3 regions of the Citrobacter werkmanii genome follow, and region 2 is predicted to be linked to each of the others. Evidence: predicted binding sites of a transcription regulator. Region 2 holds the regulator's gene; each other region holds the start of a gene.
What was found. Region 2 encodes CRP, which controls carbon source genes, mostly activating them, when cyclic AMP is high. Its sites were predicted from a motif close to ATGTGANNNNNNTCACAT; they were not measured.
Positions count from the first base shown of each region.

Region 1: a site for CRP is predicted at 3,387-3,404, ahead of FOB24_RS15450 (arabinose ABC transporter substrate-binding protein). Genes of this name have one in related genera too.
Region 3: a site for CRP is predicted at 5,020-5,037, ahead of rbsD (D-ribose pyranase). Genes of this name have one in related genera too.

Region 1 covers NZ_CP044101.1:3,062,692-3,069,975, forward strand. Annotated here, with positions in the region: gene araH (L-arabinose ABC transporter permease AraH) at 1-608, opposite strand, end outside; gene araG (arabinose ABC transporter ATP-binding protein AraG) at 623-2,137, opposite strand; gene FOB24_RS15450 (arabinose ABC transporter substrate-binding protein) at 2,253-3,242, opposite strand; gene FOB24_RS15455 (DJ-1/PfpI family protein) at 3,561-4,118, opposite strand; gene FOB24_RS15460 (non-heme ferritin-like protein) at 4,673-5,176, shown strand; gene FOB24_RS15465 (DUF2766 family protein) at 5,313-5,564, opposite strand; gene FOB24_RS15470 (MFS transporter) at 5,696-7,117, shown strand; gene FOB24_RS15475 (RpiB/LacA/LacB family sugar-phosphate isomerase) at 7,151-7,284, opposite strand, start outside.
Region 2 covers NZ_CP044101.1:4,708,243-4,715,526, forward strand. Annotated here, with positions in the region: gene prs (ribose-phosphate diphosphokinase) at 1-256, opposite strand, end outside; gene FOB24_RS23250 (NUDIX hydrolase) at 447-1,166, shown strand; partial or broken gene FOB24_RS23255 (hydrolase) at 1,211-2,270, shown strand; gene FOB24_RS23260 (YheU family protein) at 2,267-2,485, shown strand; gene FOB24_RS23265 (phosphoribulokinase) at 2,539-3,408, shown strand; gene FOB24_RS23270 (OsmC family protein) at 3,455-3,859, opposite strand; gene crp (cAMP-activated global transcriptional regulator CRP) at 4,168-4,800, shown strand; gene FOB24_RS23280 (YccS/YhfK family putative transporter) at 4,852-6,939, shown strand; gene argD (bifunctional acetylornithine/succinyldiaminopimelate transaminase) at 7,047-7,284, opposite strand, start outside.
Region 3 covers NZ_CP044101.1:202,753-210,036, reverse strand. Annotated here, with positions in the region: gene rbsR (ribose operon transcriptional repressor RbsR) at 1-44, opposite strand, end outside; gene rbsK (ribokinase) at 48-977, opposite strand; gene rbsB (ribose ABC transporter substrate-binding protein RbsB) at 1,118-2,008, opposite strand; gene rbsC (ribose ABC transporter permease) at 2,033-2,998, opposite strand; gene rbsA (ribose ABC transporter ATP-binding protein RbsA) at 3,004-4,509, opposite strand; gene rbsD (D-ribose pyranase) at 4,517-4,936, opposite strand; gene kup (low affinity potassium transporter Kup) at 5,129-6,997, opposite strand.

The DNA.
Region 1 (7,284 bases), 1.6 Mb from region 2:
ATAGCCAGCGTGTTACGACCAAACGTGGTTTTATTTAACAGTAAGCCAAATACGATGAAACAAACGATCGTTATCCAGATAGGTGCCGGCAGCCCGAACCAGTTAGCATAGCCAAGGGTGAAGAAACGCTCGTCTTCAATCCCGACCGCCTTACCGTCAGAGATAATGTAGGCCAGACCGCGGACAATCTGCATCGTCGCCAGAGTGGTGATCAGGGCATTGATTTTTAACCGGGCAATCACAAACCCATTCACCAGACCGCATAAAATCCCCAGCAACAGCCCGGCAGCGACGCCAATCCACAGGCTCTCGGTCATGTTGATGACCACGGCAGTAGTGACCCCCGCACAGGCAATGACGGATGCAACGGACAGGTCGAAGTCACCGGATGCCAGGCAAAAGAGCATCCCACATGCGACCATACCCGACATCGATACCGCCAGTCCCAGCCCCTTCATGTTGATGAAGGTGGCAAAGTTTGGCACGAAGATGGCACAAACCAGGAACAATGCCGCGAACACCACCAGCATCCCGTATTGATCCCAAATGCGGCCAAGATTTAGCGCCGATTTCGCAGCACCTGAACCCGATGTAGAAACGGAAGACATCATACTCTCCTTATTCAGGCCACAGCCTGGCTGACTTTAGGCATTGCAAGGCTCAACGCCTGGCGTTCATCCGCCTGTTCATGAAGTAACTCCCCGGCAATCTCGCCTTCTCTCATCACCACGATACGATCGGCGACACCGAGAACTTCTGGCAGGTCACTGGATGCAAACAGCACGGCCACGCCGCGCGCCGCAAGGGCATAAATCACGTTATAAATTTCATGCTTGGCGCCCACATCAATGCCGCGGGTAGGTTCATCCAGCAAAATCACTTTCATCTCTTCCGATAACCACCTGCCAAGAATAGCCTTCTGTTGATTACCGCCAGAGAGGTTCATGATCAGTTGCTCCGCCCCCGGTGTTTTGATGTTGAGCGAACGAATATGGTGATCGGCATTGGTTTCTTCCCAGCCGTTATTGATCACGCATCCTCCCAATACATGTTTACGACGCGCGCTAATGTTGATGTTGTTACGCACCGAATGAACCGGAATAATCCCTTCAGCTTTGCGATCCTCCGGGCACAGCATCATCCCCGCTTCAATGGCGTGGCTCGGTTTGCGGATATCAATTGGCTGTTCATCAATAAACACCTGGCCTGCGGTGATACGCGTGCCGCCAAACAAGCCTTTCATTAATTCGCTACGTCCAGCGCCCACCAGCCCAAACAGTCCGACGATTTCACCGCTACGCACCGATAAACTGATCGGCGTGCGCACGCCTGGGGCTTTGACCTCATGCAAACGCAGGCGCTCTGCGCCATAAGGCCTGGATTTCCAGCCATAAATATCACCCAGGTCACGCCCTACCATCGCCTGCACCAGCGCATCGTGATCGACCTGCTGCATATCCGTAAACGTTTTAACGTAGTGCCCATCTTTAAATACGGTAATGGCATCGCTAAGGGCAAAAATCTCCTCCATACGGTGCGAGACATACAGAATGATGCGCCCTTCGTTGCGCAGCTCACGGATAACGCGAAACAAATTCTCAATCTCGCGTGCCGACAGGGAACTGGTCGGTTCATCAAAGGCGATAATTTTGGCGTTACGCGCCAACGCTTTTGCAATCTCTACCATCTGCCATTGACCAATGGAGAGGTATTTCAGTGGCGTGTCGGGATCTATATCCATGCCCAGATGCTTAAGCTGTAGCCCCGCTTCATAGTTCAGCAGCGACCGATTCACAATGCCGCCTTTATGCGGCAGTTGCCCTAAATAGATATTTTCGGCAACGGTCATTTCCGGGACGAGATGCAGTTCCTGGTAAATAATGGCGACACCAGCGTTCAACGCGGCTGTGGTATCCGCAAACGAAACTTCTTGTCCGCGGATCGCCAGGGATCCCGTCGTTGGCGCATAGTTACCACTGAGAATTTTTAAGAGTGTTGATTTTCCGGCGCCATTTTCGCCCATCAGCGCATGCACCTGACCGGCATAGCAATCGAAACTGATATCCGTAAGCGCTTTAACGCCGGGGAACGTTTTGCCAATGCCGCGAAATGAGAGATACGGGGTAGACTGTTGCATAACGTCTCCGTGATTCAGATCTTTATACCGGATGGCGGCTTTGCCTTATCCGGCCTACTGAGTACGTAATTCGTAGGCCGGATCAGACGCTTTGGCGACGCATCCGGCATTTATGTTACTTACCGCCTAAACCTTTCTTCGCCAGTTCTTCTTTGAAGTTATCGCGGGTAATCAGCACCACATCCGTCACTTCAGTAAACATCGGTGGCTCTGCACCTTTCGTTACCCAGTTGTAGAGCATTTGGCTTGATTTATAGCCGTGAACGTCCGGGCTTGGCAGTAATGAACCGTAGAACCCGGTCGCTTCGCCTTTAGAGAGTTCACTCACCGCGTCAACGCCGTTAATACCGATACCGATCACGTTCGGCGCTTTAAAGCCTTGCCCTTCGGTCGCACGTACGCCGCCCAGCACGGTGTTGTCGTTCATCCCCACGATCAGCCAATGTTTGACTTCAGGATGCTGAACAAGCATGGAGTTGGCGGCGTCGAATGCGCCAGGGATATCATTCGATTTGGTTGGAACCTGGTAGATCTGTTTTTCCGGGAAGCCCGCAGCTTTCAGCGCTTCCATTGAGCCTGAAGTGCGGCGGCGCGCGGTATCCAGTTCGTTCGCGGTAATGGCCATTACCGCGGTGGATTTCACATCCCACCCGCGCTTTTGCATCTCCTTGTACAGCTCCTGACCCTGGCGTTCACCAATTTTTGTTGCCGCCATCATGACCAGCGGCACGGTGTCCATCGGTTTCCCTTTCGCGTTGGCAAACTGGTCATCGACAGCAATGACTTTCATATCGTAGCCGCGCGCCTTCGCCATAATGGCAGGCCCGAGTTTGGGATCCGGCGTACAAATCACAAACCCTTTCGCACCGCTTGCAGCCAGGCTGTCAATCGCGTTAAGGGTTTTCTCACCATCCGGGACGGCGATTTTTATCACCTCAAAACCAAGGTCTTTACCGGCTTTATCGGCAAATTTCCATTCAGTCTGGAACCACGGTTCTTCCGGTTGTTTGACCAGGAAACCGAGCTTCATGGACTCAGCGATAGCGGATTGTGACATAATGGCAGCCAGGCCGATGGCCGCCAGCGCTTTAGTGAATTTGTGCATGGTCAACTCCAGCTTTAACGTTCTTTTATGTAGGGTAAAATCAGACGATTTTTTGTAATTCGGACGTAAAACAAGGCATTACCTTTTATTGATAAGATCAATGCCAGTGCTGAGAGTATTTTTAGCGGGAAATTGATTCTCCATAAGAGAGCGGCATCACACCACAGAATTACAGTAATTGCGTACATAAATTCAGCGAGAAATGACATAAAGAAACGCGATTTTGACGACGAAGAAAAAGAGGAATAGCAGATTAGTCCATAACATCAGTCAGCAAATCCTTGTCCCCGAATGCTGAAGCATTCGGGAAAACAATGTTTACCATGGGTAGTAAATGTGGTCGGCGTGATCGCGAATCGGAATATCATCTCCCAACAGACGCGCCGAAAGCGTAAACGCAAAATCAAAAATATGCCCTAATCCTTTGCCGCTAATAAGATTGCCATCCTCAACAACGGGCGCATCGATATATTCGCCATCCGTGACGTTTTGCCATAAATCTCCCGAGCACACGTAGCGACGCCCCTTTAGCAGACCGTTGCCGCCCAGTACGCGCGCGGCCGCAGAGCACACAGGACAAATCAGTTTTCCCGCCTCATCATGGCAGGTGACAAACTGGATGACTGCCTCGCTGGCGGCAAGATTAACGCTACCTTGCGGCCCCCCAGGCAACACGACGGCATCGTAGAGATGGGCCTGACGCGCAGCCAACGTACTGTCGGTCACCATCGGTACGTCATGATAGCTCACCACCGCACGCGACTCCGCGCAGGCCAGCGTTTCGACTTCGATATTCAGGCGACGCAGAATATCAATGGTAACAATCGCTTCCGCCTCTTCAAAACCAGGCGCCAGCAGCACCGCAACCTTTTTCATAGGTAACTCCTCGATTTCCCCACATTCACCAAACAATAAATGCCGAATCGTACAGGTCGTTAAATTTATTAATTTCAGCAAAAATGATCTGGCGCAAAATATTAACTACCAGATAGTTTTCATTTACCTTACCCAATCGTGAAATCGCCACCAGCCGGGACTTCATAATCAGCGAGGTCAAGACAATAACGTATTGTTAAATTTAATTTTGTGATATGAAACAACATTTCATTATCAGAATATTACTATAAATACTTAAATATCAATCAATTACATTCACGCATCTTATATGACGAAATGCAGGTATTAAGAATATTGCTATGACAATATGTAAAAAAACATAAATATGCAGATTTAAGGATTTTCTTATGTCAGATCACGCGCTATGCTGAATCTCGATCGGAAGCGGATATAATCCGTGATCACTAAAGGACCGGCGGAACGGATTTATTCTGCTAACAGTTTTAATTGTACGTAGATGTGAAGTGCGGCGACAGCCCGTTGCACTGACGTTAGTAACGTACATTCTCCTTTCTGGAAATAAGGATATTGATATGGCTGCAGTTGGAATTGTTCATAAACTCAACACGCAAATGAATCTTGAGTTCTACGCATCGAATCTTTACCTGCACCTTAGCGAATGGTGCTACGAACATAGCCTGACAGGTACCGCAACGTTTCTACGCACGCAGGCGCAGGGTAACGTAACTCAAATGATGCGTATGTTTAATTTTATGAAAAGCGCCGGGGCTAACCCCATCGTCAAGGCCATCGATGTTCCGGGTGATGAACTGACTTCCCTTGAAGAACTGTTTCAGAAAACACTGGATGAGTACCAACAGCGTTCGAGTAAGCTTTCACGCTTAACCAATGAAGCTGAAGCATTGAACGATGAGCCAACCGTTGATTTTCTCCACGATCTGGAAAAAGAGCAGCAGCAGGATGGCGTACTGTTACAAACCATTCTTGATGAAGTCCGCAGCGCGAAACGCGCGGGACTGTGCATGGCGCAAACCGATAAACATCTGCTGAACGTCGTAAACTACCAACATCACTAATCTTCAATTTTCATAACGCTAGCCGGATAGTCATGCCACGCATCTTATCCGGCTAGCGCTCAATGATCGCTACGCTCGCGCCTCTCATTCTCAAAGGCGCAAAAAACCTTTCTAAAACCTGAAACAACGGTTTATTTTAGTGAGACTCATTCTGCGGCGTGAATTTCAACTCGATCAAGGCAACTGCTTTTTGTATTGCGCGCATAGTAACCGGATCGGCACCTGCAGGGTGACTTGAAAAGTCGATGCTTTTCAGTTGGCTGGACATTTTCTCCCGGACTTCTACCGGGGCGATAACATCAATGACATCCAGAATTTGTTTGATAACCAGCTGACAGGCAACAACGTCCGAGAGCAGTTCCTGATCGGCATTCAGTGTTTGGGACATAATGAGCTCCTTATAGAAAGGTCGTCATAGTACCCATTCAGCGATCGAAACGGTAGCGGCGTACGCATAACGGATACGCTGAAAATAAATAAACAGACCCGGTCAGTTTCTTTTGAGATGGCAAGCACAACATGAGTGAACATTTAGCAGTTGAGAATAAACGCGGTCTCTCCCCGGCGGCATTACTTGTAGCCGGCGCTTTCTTTATGGAGTTTATTGACGGTACGGTGATCGCTACCGCCCTGCCCGACATGGCCAAAAGCTTTGGCGTACAGGCGGTTGACCTGAATATTGGTATTAGCGCCTACCTGATCACCCTCGCCGTACTTATCCCCGCCAGCGGCTGGATTGCGGACCGCTTTGGCGCCAGAAAAGTGTTTACCCTCGCACTGGCGATATTTACCCTCGCCTCGGTCTTATGCGGTTTGTCCACCAGTCTTGAAAGCTTTGTCGCCATGCGAATCTTACAGGGCGTGGGCGGCGCATTAATGGTTCCTGTTGGCCGCCTTGCGGTACTACGCACCACGCCTAAACATCAGTTAATCACCGCCATTGCGACTCTGACCTGGCCCGCGTTAGTCGCGCCCATCATCGGCCCTCCGCTTGGCGGATTCATCACCAGCTATGCCAACTGGCGTTGGATCTTCTTCATTAACGTCCCATTGGGAATACTGGCGATAGCGCTGGCGCGACGTTTTATTCCGGATATTCATGACGACGAGCGCCGTCCGTTTGATATAGCGGGTTTTGTCGCGACCTCTGTTGCCATGGTAAGTCTGGTGTATGCCATGGAGTTGCTGGGAACCCAGCAGCCGCAGGGTTGGCTAACTGCCGGACTTCTCACGCTGGGAATAGTGACTTTCCTGTTTGCCCTACGCCATTTTCGCCGCGCCGCCTGGCCGATGATTCGTCTTGATGCCATGAGCGTCCCGACTTTTCGCGTCACGATGTATGGCGGATCGCTGTTTCGCGCCTCTATCAGCGCCGTACCATTTCTGCTGCCGTTAATGTTCCAGGTAGGTTTTGGCATGAACGCTTTTCACGCAGGTTCGCTGGTGTTGGCGGTGTTTGTAGGCAATCTGACGATAAAACCTGCCACCACGCCGTTGATACGCTGGCTGGGCTTTAAGAAATTGCTGTTGATCAACGGGGCCCTTAACGTCCTGGCGCTGCTGGCCTGTGCATTGATAACGCCGCAAACGCCCGTATGGGTTATTTTGCTGGTGCTGTATCTGGGCGGTGTGTTCCGTTCAATCCAGTTTACCGGCGTCAGTACGCTTGCATTTGCGGACGTCCCCGCGTCGCAAATGAGCTACGCCAATACGCTGTTCAGTACGGCAACACAGTTAGCAGTGGGACTGGGAATTTCATTAGCCGCTATTGGGATCCGCATCGGCGCTGAAGTCAGTCAATGGCTGGCGCTGGGCAATATTCCGGGGATCAGCTTCCGCCTGGCCTTTGTGGCTATCGCCATAATTTGTCTGGTCGGTATGGTGGATACGCTGCGGCTTACCCGTGATGCCGGAAGTGCGGTGTCAGATAAGAACAGATAGCCCGGCGGGAGAACACCGCCGGGCCAGCAGGATTTAGCCAATAATCTCGCGCACAAACGCTTCGATCGACTTGTCCTGGCAGTTTTCAAAGAAGCACTGCTGGAAGCGTGGACCCGAGACGGCGGTTTTCACCAGTTCAGGATCGATAGCGCGCAGCGTATCCAGAT
Region 2 (7,284 bases):
CCTGACGAGCCCATGGTAACCAGGGAAGTTCGAGATGACTGACCAGCACATCCGTTTGATGGCGAACCGCCTCCACCAGTTGCGCCAACAGCATAAAGTCGTTCATATCGCGCATCGCCGTCGCACGAATGCGCATCAGGCGAGCAAAGGGTGGTAATGCTTCAGTAACCTTCAACCAGACGGCGCCATCAGGAAAAACACCGTGTGTCACTCCGTAGCCCTGGTCATCCAACGTTAGTGTCAGTTTTATGTTCATCACGCTCACCCCTTAATTGTGTCCCTTCGACACAATTAATAATGTCCTTAGGACACATATAAAGCAAGCACAAATGCATTATTTTTAGGCCATCGCATAAACAACTGATAAATAATAAGAAAAAACGAACCTTGCCCCCCGGTATTGGGCTGGTACACTTGTGGGCGTTGCAAATCATCGTGAGTACCTTATGACCACCGAAGCCGACTACCTGAATCAATACGATGCCCGCCGCTTTCCCACACCACTGGTGACGGTCGATAGCGTGCTGTTTACCCTGCATCAACAGGCGCTGTGCGTATTACTGGTTGAACGAGCAAACCAGCCGCAAAAAGGGCGTTGGGGATTACCAGGTGGCTTCATTGATATCGAGCGCGATGACTCCACTCGCGCCACAGCGCTGCGCAAGCTCACTGAAAAAACAGGGGTTTTGCCTTCGTGGCTGGAACAACTGGATACTTTTTCCGGCCCGGATCGCGACCCGCGCGGCTGGAGTCTGACAGTCGCCTGGTTTGCGCTTATCGCCTGGGTAGACTGTGCGCCGCACATCGCCAGCGTCAGCAATGCCCGTTGGGTGCCGGTTGATGAGCTGAAAAATTATTCACTCGCGTTCGACCACGGAGACATCATTACGGCGGCCCTGCATCGCTTGCGGCAAAAAACGATGTACTCACTACTGCCCGTATACTGCTTGCCGGAGACATTTACCCATGGGCAACTGCTCGAAGCCACCGAGGTGATCCTCGGTCAGTCGATCCAGCGTAAAAGTCTGATTCGCCGCTTTGAAGCGTCAGGAATGTTTGAAGATACCGGAGAAAGCGTAGCGACAGGGACGCGTAAAGCTCGCCTGTGGCGACGAAAGCCCGACGTCGATTTTCATTTTTTCTCGCGTAACCTGCTGACTGACTAGCGACAAAATCACATATTGGCTAACCCGCAAGCGCTGCGCGCGGTATAGTTATTCTTTCCGATTATTAATTGCTCTGGTGTTATGGTTGAAATCACGTCCACAGAAATGATCCCACCTACTGATGATTCGCGAGAATTCCGCCCTATGCGCGGTATCAGTAACCGCCATTTGCAGACAATGCTGCCGCGTTTAATTCGCCGCAAGGTGAAGTTCGACGCCCATTGGCAGCGTCTGGAATTACCCGACGGTGACTTTGTCGATCTGGCATGGAGTGAAGATCCGCAACAGGCGAAGCACAAACCGCGCCTGGTGGTTTTTCACGGTCTGGAAGGCAGTCTGAACAGCCCGTACGCACATGGCCTGATTGAGGCAGCGCAAAAGCGCGGCTGGCTGGGCGTGGTGATGCATTTTCGCGGCTGCAGCGGCGAACCAAATCGTCTCAACCGTATTTATCATTCTGGTGAAACAGAAGATGGCACCTGGTTTTTACATTGGCTGGAACGCGAGCTTGGTCGTGTGCCGACCGCGGCGGTCGGCTATTCACTCGGCGGGAACATGCTTGCCTGCCTGCTGGCCAAAGAAGGCAACGATATTCCCATTGATGCAGCGGTTATTGTCTCTGCGCCTTTCGTGCTGGAAGCCTGTAGTTACCATATGGAGAAGGGGTTCTCACGCGTCTACCAGCGCTATCTGCTCAATCTGTTGAAAGCTAACGCCTCGCGTAAGCTACAGGCCTATCCGGGTTCGTTGCCGGTGAGTCTGACCCAGTTGAAATCCCTGCGTCGCATTCGTGATTTTGACGATCTCATCACTGCCAAAATCCACGGTTTTGCCGATGCTATAGACTATTACCGCCAGTGTAGCGCCATGCCATTGCTTAATCAGATCGCCAAACCGACGCTGATTATCCATGCCAAGGACGATCCGTTTATGGATCATCACGTGATCCCTGAACCGGAAAACCTGCCCTCACAGGTGGAGTATCAGTTGACTGAACACGGCGGACACGTCGGATTTATTGGCGGCACAGTGCGCCGCCCTGAGATGTGGCTGGAATCCAGAATTCCCGACTGGCTGACAACGTATCTGGAGGCGTCATCATGATTATCCCCTGGCAAGACATCTCCCCGGACGCGCTGGACAATCTGATTGAAAGCTTTGTCTTGCGCGAAGGTACCGATTATGGTGAACATGAACGTTCGCTCGAACAAAAAGTCGCCGACGTCAAACGCCAACTACAATCAGGTGAAGCCGTCCTGGTGTGGTCCGAACTGCATGAAACGGTCAACATCATGCCGAGGAAGCAGATTCACCAGTAATTCGTAGCCGACGGCCGACTATAATAAAAAATCAACCTATTCATGGAGTTGTTATGTCTGCCAAACATCCGGTGATTGCGGTAACAGGATCCAGCGGCGCGGGGACCACCACCACCAGCCTCGCGTTTCGTAAAATTTTCGCGCAGCTAAATCTGCGCGCCGCCGAGGTGGAAGGTGACAGTTTTCATCGCTATACCCGTCCGGAAATGGATATGGCGATTCGCAAAGCGCGCGATGCCGGGCGACATATCAGTTATTTCGGGCCCGAAGCCAATGACTTTGGTCTGCTGGAACAAACCTTCATTGAATACGGCCAGACGGGAAAAGGTCAGTCGCGTAAATATCTGCACACCTACGATGAAGCCGTACCGTGGAATCAGGTCCCGGGAACGTTTACCCCCTGGCAGCCATTGCCTGAACCGACGGATGTCCTGTTCTATGAAGGGCTACACGGCGGCGTCGTCACCCCACAGCAAAATGTGGCCCGGCATGTCGACCTTCTGGTCGGTGTGGTGCCGATCGTTAACCTGGAATGGATCCAGAAACTGACCCGCGATACCAGCGAGCGTGGACACTCGCGTGAAGCGGTGATGGACTCGGTTGTGCGCTCAATGGACGATTACATCAATTACATCACGCCGCAGTTTTCCCGTACGCACATTAACTTTCAGCGCGTACCCACCGTCGATACCTCAAACCCCTTTGCCGCCAAGAGCATTCCGTCGCTGGATGAAAGCTTTGTGGTCATTCATTTTCGTAATCTGGAAGGGATCGACTTTCCGTGGCTTCTGGCCATGCTGCAAGGCTCATTCATTTCCCACATCAATACATTAGTCGTACCTGGCGGCAAAATGGGTCTGGCGATGGAATTGATTATGCTGCCGCTGGTTCAGCGACTGATGGAAGGTAAAAAGATAGAGTGAGGTACGGAATGTGCCCGATGGCGCTACGCTTATCGGGCATCACGTATTACGCAGCAACCACTTCATAGGAGTGGGTAATATTCACCGCCTTTTCCAGCATCAATGCCACGGAACAATATTTTTCCGCCGAGAGATCGACGGCGCGGGAGACCGACGCCTCTTTCAGATCGTTGCCGGTGACGATGAAATGCAAATTAATGTGGGTAAACAAACGCGGCGCTTCTTCACGGCGCTCAGAGGTGAGCTTCACTTCGCAGTTGGTCACATCCTGACGACCCTTTTGCAGGATCGACACCACATCGATAGCGCTACAACCGCCTGCAGCCATTAATACCATTTCCATCGGGCTCGGCGCTTTATCACCGGAGTTACCGTCCATCAAAATTTGGTGGCCAGAGGCGGACTCACCGAGGAAGGTTAACCCCTCAACCCACTTTACACGCGCTTGCATATTTCGTAACTCCAATGTTTCAATTTTCCTGACAGATTACGCGTACATAACAATTCTCGCAACGGAAGGCGACCTGCGTCATGCTGAAGCGAGACACCAGGAGACACACGGCGAAAGCTATGCTAAAACAGTCGGGATGCTACAGTAATACATTGACGTACTGCATGTATGCAGAGGACATCACATTACAGGCTGCAGTATATTTTTAGTAGCCCCCTTCCCAGGTAGCGGGAAGCACATTTTTGCAAACCCAGAGGCAGCGTCGTTTTCTGGCTCTGGAGACAGCTTATAACAGAGGATAACCGCGCATGGTGCTTGGCAAACCGCAAACAGACCCGACTCTCGAATGGTTCTTGTCTCATTGCCATATTCATAAGTACCCATCGAAGAGCACGCTGATTCACCAGGGTGAAAAAGCGGAAACGTTGTATTACATCGTTAAAGGCTCAGTGGCAGTGCTGATCAAAGATGAAGAAGGGAAAGAAATGATCCTTTCTTATCTGAATCAGGGCGATTTTATTGGTGAATTAGGCCTCTTCGAAGAAGGCCAGGAACGTAGCGCTTGGGTACGGGCCAAAACCGCATGTGAAGTCGCTGAAATTTCCTACAAAAAATTTCGCCAATTAATCCAGGTCAACCCGGATATTCTGATGCGCCTGTCTTCTCAGATGGCTCGTCGCCTGCAGGTCACGTCTGAAAAAGTAGGCAACCTTGCCTTCCTCGACGTCACCGGCCGTATTGCCCAGACTCTGCTGAATCTGGCAAAACAGCCTGACGCGATGACTCACCCGGACGGTATGCAGATTAAAATCACCCGCCAGGAAATCGGCCAGATCGTTGGCTGCTCCCGTGAGACCGTTGGTCGTATTCTGAAGATGCTGGAAGATCAGAACCTGATCTCCGCTCACGGTAAGACCATTGTCGTTTACGGCACACGTTAATCCCATCGAAATGGCGCGTTACCCGGTAGCGCGCCATTTTTGTTTGTTCCGATGTGGCGAAGACTGATTTATCACCCCGAGATCAACTACGCACTACGGCAGACGCTGGTGCTGTGTTTACCTGTGGCCGTCGGTCTTATCATTGGTCAGCTTCATCTGGGGCTTCTGTTTTCCCTCGTCCCTGCCTGTTGCAACATTGCCGGTCTTGATACCCCGCATAAACGCTTTTTTAAACGTTTAGTTATTGGCGCATCGCTGTTTGCCGGTTGCAGCCTGATCATGCAGTTACTGCTGGCGCAAGATATACCACTGCCGCTCATCCTCACCGGCCTGACGCTAATTCTTGGCGTAACCGCCGAGCTAAGCCCGTTGCATGCGCGACTGCTGCCAGCCTCACTCATCGCGGCAATTTTCACGCTAAGCCTTGCCGGGAACATGCCCGTCTGGGAGCCATTGCTGATCTATGCACTGGGTACGTTGTGGTACGGTCTGTTCAACTGGTTCTGGTTCTGGATGTGGCGTGAGCAGCCACTGCGTGAATCGCTTAGCCTGCTGTACCGCGAATTAGCCGATTACTGTGAGGCCAAGTACAGTCTGCTGACCCAGCATGCCGATCCAGAAAAAGCGCTGCCTCCGCTACTGGTTCGTCAACAAAAAGCGGTGGATTTGATTACCCAGTGCTACCAGCAAATGCACATGCTGTCGGCGCATCACAATAATGAATACAAGCGACTGTTGCGTGCCTTTCAGGAAGCGCTCGATTTGCAGGAACATATTTCAGTTAGCCTGCATCAGCCGGAAGAGGTGCAAAAGTTGGTCGAGCGAAGCCACGCGGAACAGGTGATTCGCTGGAACGCGCGCACCGTCGCCGCCCGCCTGCGCGTCCTGGCCGATGATATCTTGTATCACCGATTACCGACCCGTTTCTCAATGGAAAAGCAGATTGGCTCGCTGGAGAAAATCGCCAACCAGCATCCGGATAATCCGGTAGGACAGTTTTGCTATTGGCACTTCAGCCGTATCGCCCGCGTGCTACGGACCCAGCGCCCGCTGTATGCCCGAGATTTGATGGCGGACAAACAGCGGCGGTTGCCGTTGATCCCGGCGCTGAAAAACTATCTGTCGTTGAAATCCCCGGCACTGCGTAACGCCGGGCGCATCAGCGTCATGCTGAGTATCGCCAGCCTGATGGGCAGCGCCTTACATCTGCCTAAACCTTACTGGATTTTGATGACGATCCTGTTCGTCACGCAAAATGGCTATGGGGCGACCCGGGTGCGTATTTTGCATCGTTCGGTGGGTACGCTCGTCGGACTGGTGATTGCGGGCGTCACATTGCACTTTCATATTCAGGAAGGCTTCACGCTGGCAGGCATGTTGCTGATCACGTTAGGCAGCTATCTGATCATTCGCAAAAACTACGGCTGGGCCACCGTCGGCTTTACGGTTACGGCGGTGTACACCCTGCAACTGCTGACGCTGAACGGGGAACAATTTATCGTGCCGCGGTTTGTCGACACGGTGATTGGCTGCTTAATCGCCTTTGGCGGCACGCTCTGGCTGTGGCCACAGTGGCAGAGTGGTCTGTTGCGTAAGAACGCCCACGATGCGTTAGAAGCCGACCAGGAGGCTATTCGCCTGATCCTCAGCAACGATCCGCAGGCCACGCCGCTGGCGTATCAACGCATGCGGGTCAACCAGGCGCATAACACGCTGTTTAACTCACTGAATCAGGCAATGCAGGAGCCGGGATTCAACTCGCACTATCTGGCGGATATGAAACTGTGGGTCACGCACAGCCAGTTTATTGTCGAACACATCAACGCGATGACCACACTGGCAAGGGAACATACGATGCTGACGCCGGATTTGGCGCAGCGGTATCTGGAGTCCTGCGAGATTGCGCTCCAGCGCTGTCAGCAGCGGCTGGAGTATGACGGACCGGGAAGCTCGGGCGATGTGAATATTCTCGAAGCGCCTGAAATGCTGTCCCACGGTCCATTAAGCACCCTGGAGCAGCATCTGCAGCGAATATTGGGGCATCTGAACACCATGCACACCATTTCGTCGGTAGCATGGCGTCAACGACCCCACCACGGGATCTGGCTTAGCCGTCGGTTGCGGGACATGAAAGGCTAAGATCGGCTGCCGGATGCGCTACGCTTATCCGGCCTACGAATCACACCTTACCCTGTAGGCCGGATAAGGCGCTCGCGCCGCCATCCGGCAATCAGGCAATCAACCAATCAGCCCACCACCTTCGCTACCGCCTGCGCGAAACGCAGCATCCCTTCCTCGATATCCGCGTCTTCCACCACCAGCGACGGCGCGAAACGCATCACGTCCGGCCCGGCATTCAGCACCATCACCCCTTCGTGCGCGGCGGCGTAGAGCAAATCGCGCGCCCGGCCTTTAAACTGCGGCTTCAGCTCGGCGCCAATCAGCAGCCCCATTCCGCGAATATCGCTGAAAATATCGAACTGC
Region 3 (7,284 bases), 430 kb from region 2:
GTAGAAACACCCGCCAGGCGGGCGACGTCCTTCATTGTAGCCAAGCGTTACCTCTGTTGACTTAAAAACGCTTCTATTTCTTCGCGCCATGGAACGGAAGGCTGCGCACCTTTACGGGTAACCGCAATCGCCGCAGCTGCATGGGCAAAACGGATCGCTTCAGGCAGCGGTGTCTCTTCCAGTAACGCTGTAATTAACGCGCCGTTAAAAGTATCCCCGGCAGCGATGGTATCAACGGCGTCCACTTTAAAACCAGGCACTCGGTGACCTTCACCATTCACGCTGGCCCACACTCCGCGACTACCTAAAGTAATCAATACAGTATGGATCCCTTTCGCGTGTAATGCCTGCGCCGCTTTGGCCGCATCTTCATCGTTTTCAACCCGGATCCCCGTCAGCTTCTCAGCCTCGGTTTCATTCGGGGTAATAATATCCACCAGCGCCAGCAGTTCGTCAGAAAGTTCACGCGCCGGAGCCGGGTTAAGGGCGACCGTGGTCTTATTTTGCTGCGCAATTTTTGCCGCAGCCAGCACGCTTTCGATCGGCGACTCTAACTGCATCAGTAAGGCGGAGGCATGCGCAATGCGGTCGCGCTGCGCTTCCACCAGTGCAGGAGAAAGAGCTGCGTTCGCTCCGGCGTGAATGCCAATAACGTTCTCGCCATCACCATTCACAAAAATCAGTGCCACACCGGTCGATTCCCCCGAAATGACGCTGATCGGCGCAATATCGATATTATCTTTGGCCAACTGTTTACGCACACTTTCGCCAATATCGTCGTCACCCGTACAGGCAATAAACGCGATGTTCGCGCCACTACGACCCGCAGCAACAGCCTGATTAGCGCCCTTTCCGCCAAATGCGACCTGATAATGGCTACCGGTTACGGTTTCACCAGGCGTTGGGAAAGATTTAAGGTTGAGGATGTGATCGGCATTGATGCTGCCAAGAACAACGAGGTTGCCTGCGGTTTTCATGTTCGGAGTGTCCAGTAAAGTGCGCCACCGGGTTAGGGTGGCGCGTGCCCTGCTTTTCTTTTTACGCTTTCATCCTTAGAACCAGGCCCAGGGATGGCGTATTTATGTCTCCATCAGGCCGCGAGCGACCTGAATCGGTGTTACTGCTTGATGACCAGCTTCAGATCAACCGGATATTTAGCCTGAACCTTCTCGCCTTTCAGAACCTTATCCGCAGTTTCCACGCCTTTCGCGCCGATCTGATCCGGCAACTGAGCAATGGTCGCAGCCAGTTTGCCATCATTTACTGCTTTTTCGCCATCTGGCGTGCCGTCAAATCCAACCACCATCACATCAGATTTACCCGCGGTTTGCAGTGCGCGCAGCGCACCCAGCGCCATTTCATCGTTCTGGGCAAATACGGCCTGCACGTCAGGATGTGCAGTCAGCAGGTTCTGCATGACGTTCAGACCCTTAGTGCGGTCGAAGTCTGCCGGCTGGCTGGCCAGTACGTTAAATTTGTGTGCCGCAACGGCTTGCTGGAAACCTTCGCCACGCTCACGCGCCGCTGAAGTACCGGCAATCCCCTGCAGTTCGATAACTTTCGCGCCTTCACCTGCTTTCTTCGCGATGTAATCACCCGCAATTTTACCGCCCAGCACGTTATCAGACGCAATGTGGCTGACCACATCACCTTTTGTAGCCTGACGATCCAAGGTAATAACCGGGATCTTCGCCTGGTTAGCCATCTTCACAGCGTTACCAACAGCGTCAGAGTCAGTCGGGTTAATCAGCAGTATTTTAGTTCCACGAACCGTTAAGTCCTGAACGTTAGCCAGCTCTTTCGCCGGGTTGTTCTGTGAATCCAGAATCACCAGGTTATAGCCCAGCTTATCCGCCTCTTTTTGCGCGCCATCCTTCAGAGACACAAAGAACGGGTTATTGAGGGTGGAGACCACCAGCGCAATGGTATCTTTCGCCATCGCATTCGCGCTCACGGTGGCGCTCAGCGCAACAGCAGAAACCAGGGTAGCCAGTTTTTTCATGTTCATATTTAAGATGTCCTGTAATCGTTGTTACTGCTTTTTGTTGTCTACCAGTACCGCCAGCAAAATCACCACCGCTTTGACGATCATCTGGTAATAGGAGGATACACCTAACAAATTCAAACCATTATTGAGGAAACCAAGAATTAATGCGCCGATCAGCGTCCCAACAATACGTCCTTTACCGCCCGCCAGGCTGGTACCGCCTAACACCACCGCAGCGATAGCATCCAGCTCATAGCCAGTACCTGCCGTCGGCTGCGCAGAGGAGAGACGAGCCACTTCAATGATGCCTGCCAGCGATGCCAGCAGACCGCACAGGGAGTAAACGATAATTTTGATTTTACTCACGCTGATACCGGACAGACGCGTTGCCGCTTCGTTACCGCCCAGCGCATAGATATAACGCCCCAGACGCGTATGGTGCAGCATGTACCACGCCGCCAGGAAGACAATCCCCATGATCCACACAGGCGTAGGCACGCCTAACGGACGACCAATACCAAACCAACCAAACAGATCGGCATTGTCAGTAAACCCGGTATTTACCGGACTGCCGTTGGTGTACACCATGGTCACACCGCGCAGCAGCAGCATCATCACCAACGTGGCGATAAACGCCTGCACGCGGCCTTTCGCGACAATGACCCCGGTTACTGCGCCAATGGCAGCGCCGAGCGCCAAAGCAGCGGCAACGGCCACCAGCGCATTGACTTCAATACCGACAATGGACGCTGCCACCGCACCGGTAAGCGCCAGCAAGGAACCGACGGACAGATCGATACCCGACGTCAGGATGACCAACGTCATGCCAACGGCCATGATGGCGTTTACCGACGTTTGCTGGAGAATGTTGAACAGATTATTAACGGTAAAAAAGTTGGGGCTCATGGTGGAAACAATCGCGATCAGCACTAACAGAGCGATGAGCGACTTTTGCTCCAGAAGCCATGCTTTAGTGAAATAACGGCGACCAGAAACAGCCTGGGTAGTCATCTTTTTTACTCCTGATTCACGCGATTAAGCTTGCCCACAGCGGCAGCCATTAATACTTCCTGAGTGGCCTGCTCGCGAGTGAATTCACCGCCGAGATGCCCTTCATGCATAACGATAATACGATCGCTCATGCCCAATACTTCTGGCATCTCAGAGGAGACCAGAATGATGCTCAGCCCATCGGCCTTAAACTGGTTGATAAGCTGATAAATTTCTTTCTTAGCCCCAACGTCGACGCCGCGTGTTGGTTCATCGAGGATCAGGACTTTTGGTCGGGTCATCAGACCGCGCGCAATGGCCACTTTCTGCTGGTTACCGCCCGAGAGCAGGCCGATAGCCTGTTCCATCGATGGCGTTTTAACATTGAACAGACGAATAAAATCACCTACCGCCTGCTGCTCATCTTTATGCTTCAGGCTTCCACCTGCGCGGCTGAAATAGCGCAACGCGGTCAGTGACATGTTCTCTTTCACCGACATGCCCAGCACTAAGCCATCACGTTTACGGTCTTCAGAAATATAGACGATGCCGTTTGCAAGGCCATCCTGTGGCGAACGGGTGACAACTTCATGCCCATCAAGCGTGACGTAGCCGCTGGTGCGCGGCAATGCGCCATACAACACTTTCATCAGCTCGGTACGTCCGGCGCCCATCAGCCCCGATACGCCAAGGATCTCGCCTTTACGCAGCGTGAACGAAACATCGTTTACCCCTGGGCCGCACAGATTATCGACCTTCAGGCGAATATCGCCCGGCGCTTTTTCCAGACGCGGGTACTGATCTTCCAGCTTACGTCCCACCATCATTTCAATCAGTGAGTCTTCGGTCAGCGTTGCGACTTCACGCTCGGCAATAAACTGCCCGTCACGGAAGACGGTCACGTCATCACAGATTTCGAAGATCTCTTTCATACGGTGGGAGATATAGACAATGCCGCGCCCCTGCGATTTCAGCTCGCGGATAACGCGGAACAGGGATTCGGTTTCGGTATCGGTGAGCGCATCCGTCGGCTCATCCATAATGATGACCTTCGATTCAAAGCTCAGCACTTTAGCAATTTCGACCATTTGCTGATCGCCAATCGACAACTCACCGACCAGCCTGTCGCTTTTAAAGCGTAGATTGAGTTTGGCGAGCAGCAGATCGGCTTCGGCGTACATCTTCTTCCAGTCAATTTTGCCAAAGCGATTCACAAACTCACGGCCAAGAAAAATGTTCTCAGCGATAGTGAGTTGCGGGATCAGGTTCAATTCCTGGTGGATGATACCGATTCCGGCTTCCTGAGAGGATTTCGGGCCATTAAAGGTGGTCTCTTTCCCCAGCCACAATAAAGAGCCAGCATCACGGGTGTAGATCCCGGTCAGCACTTTCATCATGGTGGATTTGCCCGCGCCGTTTTCGCCCACCAGCGCCATTACGCGGCCTGGATAGACATTCAGCGCAGCGCCGGATAGCGCTTTTACGCCCGGGAACGCTTTATCGATCCCTTTGAGTTGCAGTAATGCGTTCATGATGGCCTCAGAACGTGACGCCAGCACAGAGAATGATATTCGCATACGGAGAACACTCTCCGCTGCGAATTACCGCCTGACTGTCTGCGGTTTGTTTTTTGAATTGTTCATGCGTGGTGTAACGAATTTCTATGGTGTTTCCCTGGTGTTGTTGCAGTTGCTCAATGTGGCTGAGCAACGTTTCGTGGAGTTGCGGATTATGTTGTTTAATTTCCGTCGCGAGAATGGCCGCCTCGACCTGCATTTCACGTGTAACCACATCCAGTACCTGCATAAAAGAAGGTACGCCCTGGGTTAATGCCATATCAATACGCGTTGTGCTGTTCGGGATGGGTAAACCGGCATCACACACCACCAGCGTATCGGTATGTCCCAGACGGGAGATCACCGTTGAAATTTCAGAGTTGAGTACCGTGCCTTTCTTCATTTTCTTTCCCCACTAGCGAAACGTTTCGCTGAAGATAAGTGTAGTGCGAAGAATGGACAGAAAACCACCGCGACGTTACGAAAATGTGATCGCCATCGAAACGTTTCGCAAGGATTATCATTTGATGAAATGAAAACTGGGAGGGACAAAACAAAACGCCCCCTTTCGCGATGAAAGAGGGCGTCGATTGCCTTAAATCTCTACCTGAGTACCGAGCTCAATAACCCGGTTTGGTGGGATTTCAAACTGGTCCGGCGCGCGCAGCGCATTGCGCTGTAGCAGCAGATATAGCTTGCCGCGCAGACGCAAATACCATGGCCGTTTGCCGACAATCAGCGACTCGTGCGACATAAAGAAGGAGGTTTCCATCATCCGACAGCTTAAGCCTTCCAGACCGCAGCGATGGAACACTTCCTCAACGTTCGGCGTTTCACGCCAGCCGTAGCTGGCCACTACGCGCCAGAAGGTGGGCGATAACTGCTCAATCTGCACCCTACGCACGTTGTGCACGTATGGCGCATCTTCCGTACGCAGCGTCAGCAGAATCACGCGTTCATGCAGCACCTTGTTATGCTTGAGGTTATGCAGAAGCGCAAACGGGATGACGTTCAGCGCACGCGACATATATACCGCCGTTCCCGGCACGCGTACCGGTGGGGATTTCTCCAGAGAGGCAATCATCGCCTCCAGAGAGTTGCCGTGCTCATGCATGCGACGCAGCAGACGGAAACGCTCGCTTTTCCACGTAGTCATGATGGTGAACATCACCAGACCCAGCGTCAGAGGCAGCCAACCGCCGGAAATCAGTTTATCGAGGTTCGCGGAGAACAACGGAACATCGACGCACAAGAACGCCGCCAGGATCAGGAAGACGAAGTATTTATTCCAGTGCCAGTTTTTGCGCGCCACGGTGGTAGACAGAATAGATGTCAGTACCATTGTCCCCGTTACCGCAATCCCGTACGCCGCGGCCAGATTACTGGAGTGTTCAAAGCTCACAATCACGATAACCACCGCAAAATAGAGCATCCAGTTAACGAAAGGAATGTAGATCTGACCCGATTCCATTTCCGAAGTATGAATGATCCGCATCGGCGACAAATACCCCAGACGCACGGCCTGACGCGTCAGCGAGAAGACACCGGAAATTACCGCCTGCGAAGCGATAACCGTTGCCAGCGCGGCAAGGATCAGGAGTGGTATCAATGCCCAGTCCGGCGCCAGCAGGAAAAACGGGTTTTTGATCGCTTCAGGATGCTTTAATAGCAGCGCCCCCTGACCAAAATAGTTCAGCACCAGCGAAGGCAATACCACCGAGAACCACGCCAGTCTAATCGGCAACTTACCGAAGTGCCCCATATCCGCATACAGCGCTTCAACACCGGTAATCGACAGCACCACCGCGCCCAGCGCAATAAAGGACAACGTTTTGAATTCGAGGAAGAAATGCACCGCCCAGTACGGATTTAGCGCCTGCAGTACCTCCGGGTTACCAATAATACTGCGCACGCCTAATACCGCGAGCGTCAGGAACCACAGCAGCATAATCGGCGCAAACAGTTTACCAACCATGCCGGTACCGTGTTTTTGAATCATAAACAGCAGGGTCAGCACGATAATCGAGAGCGGAACAATCCATGTATCCAGCTGCGGTGCAACAATCTCCAGACCTTCAATCGCCGACATCACTGAAATGGCTGGCGTAATCACCACTTCACCATAGAAGAAGCTGCCGCCAATCAACCCCATGATGACCAGCATCGAGGTTGTTCGCGCCGAGGTATTGCGCCCGGCCAATGACATCAACGTCAGGATCCCACCTTCCCCGGCGTTATCCGCACGCATGACAAACGTCAGATATTTAATGGAGACAACAAAGATCAGCAGCCAGAAAATCAGCGAGAGAAAACCAAACACAGCATCACGTTCAACGCCAAAACCAAACTGGCCAGACAAACATTCACGAAGCGTATAAAGTGGGCTGGTACCAATATCACCGTAGACAACCCCAATGGCCGCAAGGGTAATCGCAGACAATGATTGTTTATTATCAGTGCTCATAGACTCGTCTTTCGTTTATACACATCATCATTCAAGCCACTCCGTGTGGGTTGCATTCGTTATTCCCCCCATCCCAGAAGAAAACTCCATTGCCGCCTTGGTGCAGTATGATTGATATGGTGTATATATTAGAAATGTGTGCGTCGTCCCTTGGCCCACAAAAAGGCGCACAGTATGCACGATTACTCACAAAATCGTACCCCTAAATGAGACCAGATTAATCTGGCTCAAAGAAAAATAAGCGCACCTTCAGTCTATTACTGCACTGGTGTGAAGCATCTATACTC